2 regions of the Nonomuraea sp. NPDC049684 genome follow, and region 1 is predicted to be linked to the other one. Evidence: riboswitches for the same ligand, from Rfam matches in the RefSeq annotation. Region 1 holds a riboswitch; the other holds the start of a gene.
What was found. A riboswitch is a leader RNA that binds a small molecule or an ion and turns the genes downstream of it on or off. The one in region 1 is predicted to bind cyclic di-AMP.
Positions count from the first base shown of each region.

Region 2: linked by a shared signal. The riboswitch ahead of ACIBST_RS16750 (C40 family peptidase) and the one ahead of ACIBST_RS15775 (hypothetical protein) in region 1 are both predicted to bind cyclic di-AMP.

Region 1 is NZ_JBITLO010000004.1:378,803-386,573, forward strand. It holds gene ACIBST_RS15755 (DUF4388 domain-containing protein) at 1-761, shown strand, start outside; gene ACIBST_RS15760 (roadblock/LC7 domain-containing protein) at 794-1,165, shown strand; gene ACIBST_RS15765 (hypothetical protein) at 1,192-1,563, shown strand; gene ACIBST_RS15770 (alpha/beta fold hydrolase) at 1,628-2,503, opposite strand; gene ACIBST_RS15775 (hypothetical protein) at 2,558-3,274, opposite strand; cyclic di-AMP (ydaO/yuaA leader) riboswitch at 3,450-3,584, opposite strand; gene ACIBST_RS15780 (DUF5302 domain-containing protein) at 3,750-3,950, opposite strand; gene ACIBST_RS15785 (MDR family MFS transporter) at 3,998-5,452, opposite strand; gene ACIBST_RS15790 (PadR family transcriptional regulator) at 5,509-6,006, shown strand; gene ACIBST_RS15795 (rod shape-determining protein) at 6,091-7,086, shown strand; gene ACIBST_RS15800 (DUF421 domain-containing protein) at 7,083-7,652, shown strand; gene ACIBST_RS15805 (hypothetical protein) at 7,743-7,771, shown strand, end outside.
Region 2 is NZ_JBITLO010000004.1:575,819-583,589, forward strand. It holds gene ACIBST_RS16735 (Uma2 family endonuclease) at 1-95, shown strand, start outside; gene ACIBST_RS16740 (branched-chain amino acid aminotransferase) at 117-1,214, opposite strand; gene ACIBST_RS16745 (3-isopropylmalate dehydrogenase) at 1,461-2,507, opposite strand; cyclic di-AMP (ydaO/yuaA leader) riboswitch at 2,607-2,767, shown strand; gene ACIBST_RS16750 (C40 family peptidase) at 2,798-3,388, shown strand; gene ACIBST_RS16755 (NAD(P)-dependent alcohol dehydrogenase) at 3,372-4,364, opposite strand; gene ACIBST_RS16760 (DUF2306 domain-containing protein) at 4,550-5,284, shown strand; gene ACIBST_RS16765 (response regulator) at 5,257-5,958, opposite strand; gene ACIBST_RS16770 (sensor histidine kinase) at 5,955-7,082, opposite strand; gene ACIBST_RS16775 (ROK family protein) at 7,169-7,771, opposite strand, start outside.

The DNA of each region.
Region 1 (7,771 bases):
GCAGGAACGGCACGATCTACCTGTCGGACGGGCGCGTGACGTACATGGAGTGCGCCCAGACGCCGGGCGTCGAGCGGCTGTTCGCGGCCAGGGGACGGGTGCCGGAGTCGGCCCTGCGCGCCCTGCAGGCCGACGGCGGCCGCGCCCGGCTGCTCCAGGAGGGCCCGGTCACCCTGGCCGAGCTCCAGTACGCCGTGCTCGGCGTGGTCCAGGACGCCGCCTTCTTCCTGCTGCCGGTGACCGGCGTGCGGCCGAAGTTCCGGCCCGGGGAGGAGCACTGGCTGGGCGGCCAGTGGTTCTTCGACGTCGAGGAGCTGGTGCGGGAGTCGGCCCGCCGCCGGGAGCAGCTGGCCGACATCTGGCCCTCGCCGGAGGTGGACACCCAGCCCGTGCGGCCGGTGCCGCGCCTTCCCGGGCACGGGGTTGCGCTCAGCCAGGTGCAGTGGGAGGTCGTCGTACGGGCCGACCACAAGGCGACCCCGCTGGAGCTGGCCCGGCACCTGGGCCGGTCGGGATACGCGGTGCTGCTGGCCGTCAGGAGGCTGGCCGCCGCCGGCCTCCTCGTCCCGCCGGACCCGGGGCGGCCCGCGCAACGCCGTCCGGACGACGGGGACGCGCTGCCCAGGCGGGTGCCGGGCCCGGTGCCCGTTCCCGCCGGGAACGGGCGGGCGGGGGCGGCCGCCGGGCCGGTGCCGACGGGCGACCCGACCGATCTGACGCTGCTGCTGCGGCTGAAGAAGGCGCTGGAGGAGATGCCGTGAGGTTCCCCTCACGACGCGGGAGGAGGCCACCCGTGGAGCTACGGCAAGAGGTCCTGGCAGAGATGGAGCTCCTGCGCGGCCGCACGCCGGACGTCACCGGCAGCGTCGCGTGCACCGTCGACGGCCTGCGGATCGCCTGCGACCTGCAAGGAGACACCGGCGAGCAGGTGGCGGCGCTGTCGGCGGCGCTGCTCGCGATGAGCGGCCGGATGCTGACCATGGCGGGCCGCGGGACGTTCGAGGAGACCCTCGTGTCCGGCACCGCCGGGTTCGTGGCCTTCTACGCCGCGGGCCCCACGATCGTCCTCACGGTTCTGGCGGGACCCGGCGCCAACGTCGGGCTCCTCCGGCTGGAGGGCAGGAAGACGGCGGCCGCCGTGGCCGCCGTGGCACGCAAACACTGACCATCCCCACCGAAGCGGAGGAAAGCATGGCAGGCATGGACGTCTCCCTCAAAGAGATGATGAGCATCGACGGCACGATCGGCGCGGCGATCGTCGACCACGGCAGCGGCATGGCGCTCGGCACGCTCGGCGGCTCGAAGGAGCTGGACCTGCAGGTCGCGGCGGCGGGCAACACCGAGGTCATCAAGGCCAAACTGCGCACGATGGACTCGCTGGGCCTCAAGGACGGCATCGAGGACATCCTGATCACGCTGACCGCCCAGTACCACATCATCCGGCCGCTGACCGGCCGCAGCGGCAAGGGCCTGTTCCTGTACCTGGCCCTCGACCGCAACCGGGCCAACCTGGCCCTGGCCCGGCACATGCTCAAGGTCATCGAGGAGAAACTGGAGCTCTGAGCGCCGTCCCACGGTTCACGGCGGGTCGGGACGGCGGGGTCCGGCGGCGGGTCACGCGGCGGGGTCAGGTGGCGGGCTGCGGCCGCGCAGGCGCCGCCGAGCCGGTGTGGGCGGTGATCTCGGCGACGATCGCGGGCCAGAGGGCGCGGGGCAGGTCGTGGCCCATGCCCGGGTAGGTGACCAGGCGGGCGCCCGGGATGGCGGCGGCCGTGGCCCGCCCGCCGGCGAGCGGCACGAGCTGGTCGTCCTCGCCGTGGATGACCAGCGCGGGCACCGTCAGCCCGCCCAGCGCGGACGTGCGGTCGCCCGAGGCCATGATGGCGGCGAGCTGGCGGGCCGTGCCGGCCGGGTCGTGGCAGCGGTCGAAGGCGAGCCCGGCCAGCCTGGTGACGCGTTCGCGGTCCAGCTCCCAGCCGGGGGACCCGAGCACGGCCCAGGTCGTCAGCGCGCCGGCGACGACCCCCTCGCGGTCGGTCGCGGGCTTGGCGAAGAGCACCGCGGCGGCCGCCTCGGTCGGCGGGGCCGCCTGCGGGCTGGGCGTGGACATGATCGAGGTCAGGCTCAGCACCCGGGCGGGGTGCCGGATGGCCAGCGCCTGGGCGATCATCCCGCCCATCGAGGCGCCGACGACGTGCGCGGCGGGCAGGCCCAGGACGTCCATGAGCCCGGCGCTGTCGTCGGCCAGGTCGTCCAGCACGTACGGCGAGGGCGCGCCCCATGCGGGCACGCCCTCGTCGTGGAGATGGGTGGACAGGCCCGCGTCGCGGTTGTCGAACCTGACGACGTGGTGCCCCTGCTCGGCCAGGAGTTCGCAGAACTCGTCGTCCCAGTGGATGAGCTGGGCGCCGAGTCCCATGATGAGCAGGAGGGGCCTGCCCGCGGGTGAGCCGAAGCTCTCGTAGGCGATCTCGATGCCGTTGGCGGCTGCGCGCTGGATCACAGCGACCAGAATGTCATTCTGGTCGCGAGGCGTAAAGAGCGGTCTGTCCGCAGATCAGTCGTTGAGGAGCTTGCGCAGGCGCTCGCCGCCGAGCACCACGCCGCCGCCGGCCAGCACCAGCACGCCGGCCATCACGGTGCCGCCCATCGCGACGGTCTTCCCGACCTGGCCGCCGGCCGAACCGGCCGCGTCCTCGGCGTTGTCGGCGGGCTCGTCGGCCAGCACCTTGGGGGGCTCGGCGGGGTTGGCGTCGAACCTGCTCCACGCGCCGCTGGAGAAGGCCACGGGGTAGTTCTTCTTGCCCTTGCCGTCGCCCCACTTGGTGATGACGTAGTCGATCTTGATGTGGCCCCGGCCGCCGTTGCCGTCCACGCCGAGCGTGTCGGGGTTGAAGGTGCCGCCGGTCAGCTCGGCGAAGGTCTTGGCGTCGAGGTCGAGCATGACGCCACGGCTGGAGGGCTCGCCGGGGCCGCGGTCGCCCACGAAGAACGGCATCTTCTTGCCGTTGTAGGTCACGTAGCCCTCGGTCATGAGGGGCCAGCTCGGGCTGGCGGCCAGGCCCTTCTGCATGGGCTTGCCGCTGGCGGGGAGGCCGGTGTCGCCGGCCCGGCCGGAGGAGTCGTCCCAGAAGTAGGAGGCCTTCGTGGAACCCTTGAGCAGGATCTTCTGGTCGTCGCCGGTGTCGGCGTGGGCGCCGGTGGCGGAGATCGTCAGCGCGCCCATGGCGGACACGGACAACAGGGCGAGAGAGCGCAGGCCAAATCGAGACATGAAGCAGTGAAGTCCTTCGCGAGGGGACAGGGGGAACGCGCGTGACTACGGTGCGTAACCGGGCAGAGCGCCGAAGAGGTGGTTACGCGGCGCGTGGGGGAAGTCAGGGAAGAGACCGCTCAGCAGGCGGTCGTCACTACACTGTCCGGGGGTACGACGAGGTGGTACATGCGTGAAGTCCTCTCCATCTCGCCTACCGGGTTAGCTGACGGGTTCGGGCGTGGAGATGCCCTACCGGCACGTGGCCGGATTCACCCCAATGAGATGGGTCCCCGGTTCCCGACGAGTCGGGATTCGGCGCCAGCTGTCGCCCCTCTCCTGGTAGGGACTACGCCACCAGCTGGTAATTGGTTAAGACCGTACCCAGAGATTCGGACAAATACAAACGAATCGTCATGAACCGGGTAAAGATCTACCTATCGCGGTAAAGAGAAAGGGGGCACGGCATGCCGTACCCCCTGCTAAAACGGGCCTTTCAGCCGCCGCTCTTGCGCCTGAAGGATCTTTTACTCGCTGCCGGACCGTGCGCCCCGTGGATCTTCGACGGGTCGACGCCCCTGCCACCCGCGGCCGAGTCGGCCTGCTGCCCGCGCTTGCGTTCCAACGCCTCGCGGAACTTGCGCTTCATCTCGTCCTCGGGAGTCTCGCTGACTTCCGGCTCCGGTGTTTCCGCCATGAGGACCTCCTGGTTCTGGGGACATCCACAGCTTCGCACGACGTCGCTTACGACGCGAAACCGGCCTCCACTCTGCTTTCCGCCGCGGGCGCCTGCTCCAGCCGCCTGCCGGGCATCATGACCAGCGCGACCAGGGCGATCACCGCGCCCGCCACGCCCAGCGACGGGATGACCACGGCCGCCGCCGAGGCGTGCGCGGCCGCGAGCCCGTGGACCGGCGCGTCCGTGGTGATGACCGACGTGTACGCGGTGCCGGCCAGCGCCAGCGCCACCGAGCCGCCGATCTGCCGGAAGAAGGTGAGGTTGGCCGAGGCCGTGCCGATGTACCGCGGCGCGACGGCCTGCTGCACGGCCACGGTCAGCCCCGACAGCATCGGCCCCATGCCGAGCCCGAGCAGCGCCATCCACCCGGCCAGCAGCAGGCCGTCGGTGCGCACGGTGAGGTTCAGGCACAGCAGGCTGCCGGCCGCCAGCAGGAACGGCGCCCCGACCAGCCACGGCTTGTACGTGCGCGTCCTGGACATCAGCGTGCCCATGAGCGCGCTGCCCGCCACCATGGCCAGCGTCATCGGGTAGATCCTCAGCCCGGACTCGGTGGCGCTGACGCCCAGCGCCTGCTGGAAGTAGCGCGGCAGGAACACCACGCCGGCGTACATGCAGAAGGCGGTGACGAAGGAGGTCGCGTTGACCAGCGTGTACGTGCGGTCCCGGAACAGGTGCATCGGCATGACCGGGTTCGCCGCCCGCAGTTCGACCAGCACGAACGCGGCCAGCAGGACCAGCGCCAGCAGGATCGGCCCGGCCACGGGCGGGGACGTCCAGGCGTTGCCGTCCAGGCCCTTCTCGGTCAGGCCGAGCAGCAGGGCGCTGATGGCCACGCTGAACACGGCGATGCCCGCGTAGTCCGGCCGGCCTTCGCCGCCGGTGCCCGGACGGAACGGCAGCCGCAGCACCACGATCGCGATCAGCACGATCCCGAGCGGCACGTTCACGTAGAACGCCCACCGCCAGCTCGCGTGGTCGGTGAACAACCCGCCCAGGAAGGGCCCGGCCAGGTACGTCAAAGCCATCACGCCGCCGAGTGCGCCCTGCACGCGGGCGCCGTTGCGTCCGGGCGGGAACATCTCCATCACCAGGGCCAGCGACAGCGGCAGCAGCGCGCCCGCGCCCAGCCCCTGCACGGCGCGGAAGGCGATGAGCTGGGTCATGTCCTGGGCGAGCCCGCACAACGCCGATCCGACGACGAACACCGACATCCCGACGAGCAGCAGCGGCTTCCTGCCGTGCTGGTCGGAGAGCCGGCCGTACAGCGGCACGGTCACAGTGGAGGTGAGCAGATACGCCGTGACCACCCAGGTGTAGAGCCGGGTGCCGCCCAGTTCGCCGGTGATGCGGGGCAGCGCGGTGCCGACGATCGTCTGGTCGAGCATCGCCAGGAACATGCCGCCGAGCACCGCCAGCAGCACCAGGCCGTTCCCCTTGGCCTTCATGTCATTAGTCACAGGTGAAGATTGATATGTAAGCGCTGACATGTCAAGCCTTCGCTATGCTGGCGGACATGTCCCTGCGGATCGCGCTCCTCGGCCTGCTCGCCACCAAAGGCCCGGCCAGCGGCTACGACCTGGCCAAGAAGTTCGAGCACTCGCTCAACCACGTCTGGCAGGCGGGGCACACGCAGATCTATCCGGAGCTGGTCAAGATGGCCGCCGACGGCCTGGTGACCGTCGAGCACGAGGGCGCCAGGGGCCGCAAGATCTACGCCGTCACCGCCGAGGGCCGCGCGCTGGTCACCGAGTGGCTGGTCGGCCACGACCCGTCGGCGACCGTGCGCAGCGAGACCGCCCTCCAGGCGTTCCTGCTGGCCCTGCTCGACACCGAGCAGGCCGTCGCCGTCGTCGAGCGCATCAAGGGCCACTTCCAGGCCCGTCTCGCGGTGCTCGACTGCCAACCCGGTGGGCTGTTCGGCAGGTACGCGCTCTCCCTCGGCCTGCACCAGGCGCGCTCCGGCATCGAGTGGGCCGACGAGACCCTGGCCGCACTGCGGCGCGAAGGGTAAAACGGAACTCTGCGGTTCCTGGTGTTGCGTTGGAGAAGCGCCGGATATACACCCAGGCATGATGCTCAACCTCCCAGTACGGCGATGAGCCTCCTGGGTCGTGACCTGGCGATCGACCTCGGCGCGGCCGGCACGAGGATCTACGCCAAGGGCAGGGGCATCGTGCTGGACGAGCCGTCGGTCGTCCTGCGCGACAGGCAGACGGGCAAGGTCCTCGCCTTCGGCGCCGAGGCCGTGAACGGCGCGGACGGCCCCGCCGGCGCGGACGGCGAGGCGTACTGGCCGATCAGCGACGGCCTGCCCCAGGACGGCGAGCTCGCCCGGCGCATGATCAGGCACTTCCTGCGCAAGGTGCACCGGCACCCCTTCCCCCGGCCGCGCCTGGTGATGGCCGTGCCCGACGAGTTCACCCCGATCGAGCGGGTGGCGCTGCGCGACGCCGGCTTCGAGGCGGAGGCCCGCGGGATCCTGCTGGTCAAGCACGCCATCGCGGCCGCGCTCGGCGCGGGCCTGCCGGTGCGCGACGGCTCCGGGCACATGGTCGTCGACATCGGCCGGGACGCCGCCAGGGTCGCCGTGCTCTCCTGCGGGGCTGTGGTCGCCGCCGGAACCGTGCGCGGCGGCGGGAGCGCCGTGACCCGGGCCGTCGCCCGCCTGGTCGAGGACGAGCACGGCCTGCTGGCCGACGAGCGCGAGGCCGAGTCGGCCAAGCTGCGCGCGACGCGGGAGCCGACGGGGAACGTGCTGATCCGCGGCCGGGACGCCGGCACCGGCGAGGAGCGCGCGGTGGCGCTGCCCGCGGCGCGCGTCCGCGAGGCGGCCGTCCAGTCGGTCGAGCACATCGTGCGGGCCGCCGAGCACACCATGGAACGCTGCCCGCCCGAGCTGACCGCCGACCTGGGCGAGCGCGGCATGGTGCTGGTCGGCGGCGGCGCGCTGCTGCCCGGCCTGCGCCGGCGGCTGGAGGAGGGGCTGTCCATGCCGGTGCGGCGCGCGGAGCGGCCCGGCGACTCGGTGGCCCTGGGGCTCGGACGCTGCGTGGAGGACCTGGGGCTGATCGCCAAGCTGAGGCGCCGGTGAGCGACCTGTTCGACCTGGGGGTCTCCGTCGCCGACAAGACCGTCAGGACGATCGCCGTCTACGTGACGATCGCCGTGCTGCTCCGCATCGCCGGCAAGCGCGGCATCGCGCAGCTCAACAACTTCGACTTCGTGGTCATGCTGCTGATGAGCAACGTCGTGCAGAACGCGATCATCGGCCCGGACAACTCGCTGGTCGGCGGCCTGGTGGGCGTGGTGATCCTGGTGGCGGTCAACTCGGTCGTGGTGCGGCTGGCGGCGACCGTGCCCTCGGTCGGCAGGGTGTTCGAGGGCACGCCGGTCGTCCTGGCCCGCGACGGGCACTTCATCCCCTCGGCGCTGCGCCGGATGGGCGTCCGGCAGGCCGACCTCAACGTGATGCTCCAGCTCCGGGGGGCCGAGAGCGTCAGCGACACCGACCTGGTGCGCCTGGAGCCCGGCGGCTCGCTCCTGGTCCGCCTGCGCCCCGAGGAGGAGGAAGCCGAACGCGGCGACCTGGAGGACCTGTGCCGGCGCCTCGACCGCATAGAACGCAAGCTGGACGAGCTGAGAACCGGCCCCTCCTGAGAATGCGCGGCCGGACGGCATTTTGAAATCGGCCATTAATATTGCGTTAATCCCGCTGCGCGCGGAATTGATCTCCGATATCGTCCCAACGTGCGCCTGGCTGGTCGCTCGGTCGTGAT
Region 2 (7,771 bases), 200 kb from region 1:
GCGAGAGCGTCGTCTCCCTGGGCGAGCCGGTGTTCCTGCCCGACCCGTGGAACCTGCACGTCGACACCGCGGCCCTGACGGAGGCCGGCGCCTGAACGCCGGCCGTCCGCGCGGCTCTAGCCGATCTTGTGGATCCAGTTGCGGGTGTCGGGACGGGCGCCGTACTGGATGCCGACGAGCTCCTCGCGCACCCGCATCGTCACCGGGCCGGGGGTGCCGTCGGCGATGGTCCAGGAGCGGTCGTCGCCCCTGACCGAGCCCACCGGCGTGACCACGGCGGCGGTGCCGCACGCGAACACCTCGGTCAGCTCGCCGGAGGCGCAGGCGGACTCCCACTCGTCCACCGAGATCAGCCGCTCCTCGGTCTCCAGGCCGAGGTCGCCGGCCATCTCCAGGATCGACTCCCGGGTGATGCCGGGCAGCAGGGTGCCGGTGAGCGCCGGGGTGACGAGCTTGTTGCCGAAGACGAAGAACAGGTTCATCCCGCCCATCTCCTCGACGTACTCGTGCTTGTGGGCGTCGAGCCAGACGACCTGGTCGCAGCCGTTGTCGACGGCCTGGCGCTGGGCGACGAAGGCGGCGGCGTAGTTGCCGCCGCACTTGGCGAAGCCGGTGCCGCCGGGCGCGGCGCGCGTGTACTCGGTGGACAGCCAGACCGAGACGGGCTTGATGCCGCCGCTGAAGTACGAGGCCGCCGGCGAGGCGATCACCATGTACTTGTAGGTCTTCGACGGGTAGTTGACGCCGAGCCCGGCCTGCGTGGCGAACATGAACGGGCGCAGGTAGAGGCTGTGGCCCTCGGTGGTCGGCACCCACTCCTTGTCGGCCGAGACCAGCAGCTCCAGCGACTCCACGAACGCCTCCTCCGGCAGTTCGGGCATCGCCATGCGCTCGGCCGAGCGGTTGAAGCGGGCGGCGTTCGCGTACGGGCGGAAGGTCGCGATCGAGCCGGAGATCTGCCGGTACGCCTTCAGGCCCTCGAACAGCTCCTGCGCATAGTGGAAGACCGAGGTCGCGGGGTCGAGCGAGAGCGGCCCGTACGGCATGAGCCTGGCGTCGTGCCAGCCCTGGCCGTCGGTGTAGTCGATCGAGATCATGTGGTCGGTGAAGACCTGCCCGAACCCGGGGTTCGCCAGTACCTGCTCCCGCTCGGCCGCGGTGCGAGCGTGGTCGGAATGCTGCACGTCGAAGCTGAGCTTCTGAGCGATGGTCATGACGGCGGTCCTTCTCTCTACGAATCTGCGACTTCGAAAGCTGATTCTGGTAGCTACTGCCCGCGAGCAGTATTCGTACTTCCTAGTGTCTCGCGATTTGGGATAGCAAGAGGCAGTTGGGGTGGTTCGATCCGATGATCGCGAGAGAACGCCCCTGGTGATCGCCGGGAGGCGCCTTCCGCGAACGCGAAAAAGCGCCTGGCAGTCCGCGTTCGGACCGCCAGGCGCGTGCGGGGCTAGGCGGTCCTAGCCGGCTACTCGCGCGGCGATGTCGTCGCCGATCTCGCTGGTCGAGCGGCCGGCGCGGCCGCTCACCCGCTCGGCGATGTCGGCGGCCACGGCCTGCTCGACCTTGGCGGCCTCGGCGTGCAGGCCGAGGTGGTCGAGGAGCATGCCCACGGACAGGATGGTGGCGGTCGGGTCGGCCTTGCCCTGACCGGCGATGTCGGGCGCGCTGCCGTGCACCGGCTCGAACATGCTCGGCGAGGTGCGCTCGGGGTTGATGTTGCCGCTGGCCGCCAGGCCGATGCCGCCGGCGATCGCGGCGCCGAGGTCGGTGATGATGTCGCCGAACAGGTTGTCGGTGACGATCACGTCGAAGCGCTCGGGCTGGGTGACGAAGAACATCGAGGCCGCGTCGATGTGGCTGTAGTCGGTGGTGACGTCGGGGAACTCCGCGGCCACGCGGTTGACCGTGCGCTGCCAGAGGTCGCCGGCGAAGGTGAGCACGTTCGTCTTGTGGACGAGCGTGAGCTTCTTGCGGGGCCGCGACTGAGCCTTCTGGAAGGCGTACCGCACGACGCGCTCGACGCCGTGGGCGGTGTTCAGCGACTCCTGGGTGGCGATCTCGTGCGGCGTGCCGCGGCGCATGACGCCGCCGGTGCCCGCGTAGAGGCCCTCGGTGCCCTCGCGGACGACGACCATGTCGATGTGCTCGGCGGTGGCGCCGGCCAGCGCGGTCTCGACGCCGGGGAACAGCTTGACCGGCCGCAGGTTGACGTAGTGGTCGAACTCGAACCGGAGCTTGAGCAGCAGGTCGCGCTCCAGGATGCCGGGCGGCACGCTGGGGTCGCCCACGGCGCCGAGCAGGATCGCGTCGTAGCCGCGCAGCTCTTCGAGCACCGCGTCGGGCAGCGTCTCGCCGGTGCGGTGGTAGCGGGCTGCGCCCAGGTCGTAGTGGGTGGGCTCGATCTTCGTGCCCACGGCCTCCAGGACCTTGAGCCCTTCGGCTACGACCTCGGCGCCGATGCCATCCCCGGGGATGACGGCCAGGCGGATGTTACGCGACTCCATGGGCGGTACCTTACCGGCTCGTCTCGGCTGACGAACACATCATCTCAACAACCGGACAATCCGTTTTGGGGGGATTGCGACCTTTTGACCGTTTCGTTAGAGTCCGACGAGCCTAATCCACGCAGCCGCTGCGTGGAGCCGGGGACCCACCTTTCCCCCCGGGGCGAATCGGCCGCGCCTCCCCCCGAGGAGCACCGCCGTAGGGCTACTTCCAGGCCCGAGCCCGTCAGCTAACCCGGCCGGCCACGTGGAAGGACAGTCCCCTGTCTAGCATCGCCATCCTTGTGGCGGTGGCAGCGGGCGCCGCAGGTCTCGCGCCTGCCGCCCCCGCGGCTCCCGTCGCTCCCGCCGCCCCCGCGGCTCCCGCCGCTGCGGCCGCCCCCACCCCCTCCGTCACCCTCACCGGCCCCCAGGTGAAACAGGTCCAGCAACGGCACGTGCCGAAACCGGCCTGGAAGGTCGCCCTCGAATACGCCATGGACAAGCGCGGCACCCCGTATGTGTGGGGCGGCGCCAGCGAACGGGGCTACGACTGCTCGGGCCTCATGCTCCGGGCCTACGAGGACGCCGGCATCGAGCTCCCCAGAACCGCCGCGGAGCAGTACGGCGCCTTCTCCAGGAAGATCTCCTGGAAGGACCTCAAGCCAGGCGACCTGGTGTTCTTCAGCGGCCTCGGCCACGTCGGCATGATCTCCAAGCCCGGCTACATGGTCCACTCCCCCCACACCGGCGACGTGGTGAAGGAGGAACGCCTGTCGCAATGGCGCAGGCAGGCCTTCGTCGGCGCGGTACGCCCCGACCCCAAGGGCGTCAAGCGCTGGGCCGCCTACAAGCAGCTCCAGAAGGCCCCCGCCCCCGCCATGCTCACCGCGACCCTGTGACGACGACCTTCCCCGGGGCGTGCCCCTCCTCCTGGTAGCGGACGGCCGCCGGGAGCTCGCCGAAGGGGAAGGTCCTGTCGATGACCGGGGTGACCGCGCCCCGCTCGATCAGCCCGGTCAGCGTCAGCAGGTTCGCCCTGTTGCTCCCGCAGCGGACGACGTCCGCCCTGACGATCCGCTGCGGGACGAAGGGCCCCGACGCGAGCGCGGCGAACATGTGGCCGGCCGGCTGCACCCAGCGGCCGGCCGGCCCGCCGACCAGCACGTACGTGCCCTTCCTGGTCAGCACGCGGCGGCAGTCGGCCGGCCGGCGTCCGCCCGCCACGTCGAGCAGCAGGTCGAAGCGCCGCCCCGACGCCGCGAAGTCCTCCTTGGTGTGGTCGATGACGTCGTCCGCGCCGAGCGAGCGCACCAGGTCCGCGTTCCGCCCGCTGCACACGCCCGTGACGTGCGCCCCCAGCGCCTTGGCGAGCTGCACGGCGAACGTGCCCACGCCGCCGGACGCGCCGTTGACCAGCACTTTCTGGCCCGGCTGGAGGCGTCCCTCGTCGCGCAGCGCGATCAGCGCGGTGTTGGCCGCCATCGGCACCGCCGCCGCCTGCTCGAACGACAGGCCCGCCGGTTTGGCCGCCACCTCGCCCTGCCGCAGGCAGACGTACTCGCCGAAACCGCCCCCGAGCGACATCGCGTACACCTCGTCGCCGGGACGGAACAGCGTGACGTCCTTCCCAGCCGCCTCCACCTCCCCCGCCACGTCGGCCCCGAGGACGGCGATGCGAGGCCGGCGCAGCCCGACCCCGCCGCCCATGACCCGGGCCAGGTACGGCTCTCCCCGCATGTAGTGCCAGTCGTAGGGCTGCACGGACGTGGCCCGCACCCGGACCAGCACCTCGTCGTCGCGCGGCACGGGCCGCTCGACGTCGGTCAGGACGAGCTGGTCGGGCGAGCCGAACGAGCGCAGGACGTACGCCTTCATCGCTTTTCTCCCTTGTGCTGCCGCCGATGTGCCGCCAGTGTGGGCGCGACCTGCGCGGACGCTCAACGGTCGAAAGGCGACGGCTCGATGGCCGAAAGTACGACCGCCCTCCCGCCGATGGTGCGAATCAGGACCGGCCGTCCGCGCGATGACCGGGTGCGGGCGCGGGCGGCACGCTCTCAGGCATGAGATGGATCGCACCCGCCGGGCTGCTCGCGCTCAGCGTCGTCCCCCTGGTCGCCGGCGCGCTCCGGCTGACCGAACTGGCCGCGGGCGCCCCCGTCACGGCGGACAACGCGCGCTTCTTCGCCATGCCGGCGCCGGTGTTGCTGCACATCCCGGCGTCCCTGGTGTTCTGCGTCCTCGGCGCGTTCCAGTTTCAGGCCCGGTTCCGGGCCCGGCGGCCGGGGTGGCACCGCGCGGCGGGGCGGGTGCTGGTGGCGTGCGGGCTGGTCGCGGCGCTGTCGGGCTTGTGGCTGACGCTCTTCTCCGACCTGCCCGCCGGCGACGGGACGCTGCTGGCCGCCTTCCGCCTGCTGTTCGGGACGGCCATGGCCGCCTGCCTGCTGCTCGGCCTGGCCGCGATCCGGCGGCGCGACGTGGCCCGGCATCGCGCGTGGATGACCCGCGGGTACGCGATCGGGCTCGGCGCGGGCACGCAGGCGTTCACCCTGGCGTTCGGGCTGGCCGCCTTCGGGCCGCCCGGCGAGCTCGGCCGGGCGCTGCTCGTCGGCGCGGGCTGGGTGATCAACCTGGCGGTGGCCGAGTGGGCCGTCCGCCGGGGGCGCGGACCCCGGCGCGTCCGTGGCGGTCGCGGAGGCCCTGGCGGTCGCGGAGGCCCTGAGGGTCGCAGAGGCCCTGGGGGTCGCGGAGGCCCTGGCGGTGGCGGAGGTCAGGTGCGTACGCGGTCGGTCTCGTAGGCCCACATGGCGATCTCGACGCGGTTGCGCACGCCGAGCTTGGTCATCAGGCTCGCGACGTGGCTCTTGACCGTGCTGAGCGAGATGTGCAGCTCGCGGGCGATCTCGCTGTTGGTCCGCCCTCGGGCCACGGCGCGCAGAATGTCCTCCTCGCGGCCGGTGAGCGCCTCGACCGGCTGCGCGGGCGCCTCCGTACGCCCGGCTCCGGCGAACGCGGCCAGCAGGCGCGCGGTCACGCTCGGGGCGATGAGCGCCTCGCCGCCGGCCGCCGCGGTCACCGCCTGGGCCAGCAGCGCCGGGCCGGCGTCCTTGAGCAGGAAGCCCCTGGCCCCGGCGCGCAGGGCGGCGTAGACGTACTCGTCGAGGTCGAACGTGGTGATCACGACCACCGCCATGGGGTCGGCGACGTCGGGACCGGCCAGCTCGCGGGTGGCCGCGATGCCGTCGAGACCGGGCATGCGGATGTCGAACAGGCACACGTCGGGGCGCAGGCGGCGGGCCAGCTCGACGGCCCGCCTGCCGTCGCCGGCCTCGCCGACGACCTCGATGCCGGGCTGGGCGTCGAGGATCATCCTGAGCCCGGTGCGGGCGATCTCCTGGTCGTCGGCGACCAGCACCCGGATGGCCGCCACCCCCTCCGGGGCGACTCCCACGGCCTCCTGCCGGGCGTTCATGCGGTCTCCTTCGGCAGGACGGCGGTGACCGTCCAGCCCCGGTTGGGGTTGGGGCCCGCCTCGCAGGTGCCGCCGAGCAGGGCGGCGCGTTCGATCATGCCGATCAGGCCGTAGCCGGGCGCGGCGACCCCGCCGGCGCGGTCGCCGTCGTCGCTCACGGTCAGGCGTACGGCGGCGTCGTCGGCGGTGACCCGGACGGTGATGTGGGTGGCGTGGCGGGCGTGCCGCCGGGCGTTGGTGATCGACTCCTGGGCGATGCGGTAGAGCGCCGCGCCGGCCGAGGGCGGCAGGTCGCCGAGCCCGTCGGCGATCTCCACCTCGACGGCCGGGCCGACGCGCGGGCGTCCGGCGAGCCGCCGCAGGTCGTCGAGGTGGCGGCCCGGGGTCAGCTCCGCCGGCTCGTTCCTGCGCAGCACCCGGACCATGGCCCGCATCTCGGCGAGCGTGCGCGACGCCTCGGCCTCGATCACCCGCAGCGCGTCGGTGGCCGCGCCCGGCTCGGAGGCGGCGGTGGCCAGGCCCGCCTGGGCGCGGATGGCCATGGCCGAGACGTGGTGGGCGACGGTGTCGTGCAGGTCGCGGGCGAGCTGTTCGCGTTCGAGCAGTTTGACCTGGTCGAGCTCGCGCAGCCGCGCCCCGGCCCGGTAGCGGAAGGCGCCGCCCAGCCCGACGGTCGCGACCAGCACTCCGAGCGCCGGGACGACGTCGCCGGGCGCCATGCGTCCGGAGAGCAGCGACAGGCCGACCGCGACCAGCCCGGCCGCCATCCCGATCACGGCCTCGCGCCCCGATCCCCACCGGAACAGCGCGTAGAGCACGATCGTGACGAACGCCAGCGTGTACGTCTCCACCGGCTCGCCGCCGGTCAGCAGCGGGGCCAGGGTGGTGGCGCCGAACACGATCGCGACCATGAGCAGCGGCCTGGCCCTGCGCCACAGCAACGTGGGGATCAGCGCGACGGTGACCGCCGTCGAGACCACCGGCCAGCTCAGGTCGGGCCGCAGCACGCCCTCGATCACCGCGGCCGGAACGAGCACCGCGACGAGCGCCCAGTCGCGCCACACCCGCACCGGCGGGCCGGGAGGACGAGGCTCGCGCCACACGGAACGAAGGAGGCCGGCCACCCCCTCATCGTAGGCGCGCCCCCTCCTCCCCGCACCGCCCCGAACCCCGCCCGCAGGCGCGCTCCGGAGCCACCGGCCTGCGGGGGTCAGTGCTTGCGGGCGTCGAAGATGAGGTCCCAGGCGCGGGACTTGGCGTGCGCGACCGCCCCCAGCAGGACGCCGCTGTCGCCCAGCGCGCTGGCCACCACCCGCGGGCGCAGCGGCCCGAGCTCGGCGATGCGGCGCTCCACGGACGCGCCCAGCAGGTCGAGGTTGCGCCCCACTCCCCCGCTCAGCACGATCACCTCGGGATCGAGCACGGCGGCCACGGCCACCAGCAACCCGCCGATGCGCCGGCCCTCGGCCTCCACCACCGACCTGGCCGCCTCGTTCCCCTCGGCGGCGGCGGCGAAGACCTCCCTCGCCGTCTCCAGTTCCAGCCCCGCCGCCCGGGCGGCGCGCACCACACCGGGCGCGGAGGTGGCCGCCTCGGTGGCCCCGTGCGTGAAGGGGTCGGCGTCCTGCGCGGGAGGGCCGGTGAGGGGGTCGTCGGCGGCCGGGATGTAGGAGACCTCGCCCGCCGCCCCCCGCGCCCCGACGTAGAGCTCGCCGTTGATCACGATGCCCATGCCGACGCCGGTGCCGATGGACACCAGGGCGAAGTTGGCCTTGCCCCGCCCGGCCCCGTGGGCGTGCTCGCCGACGGCGGC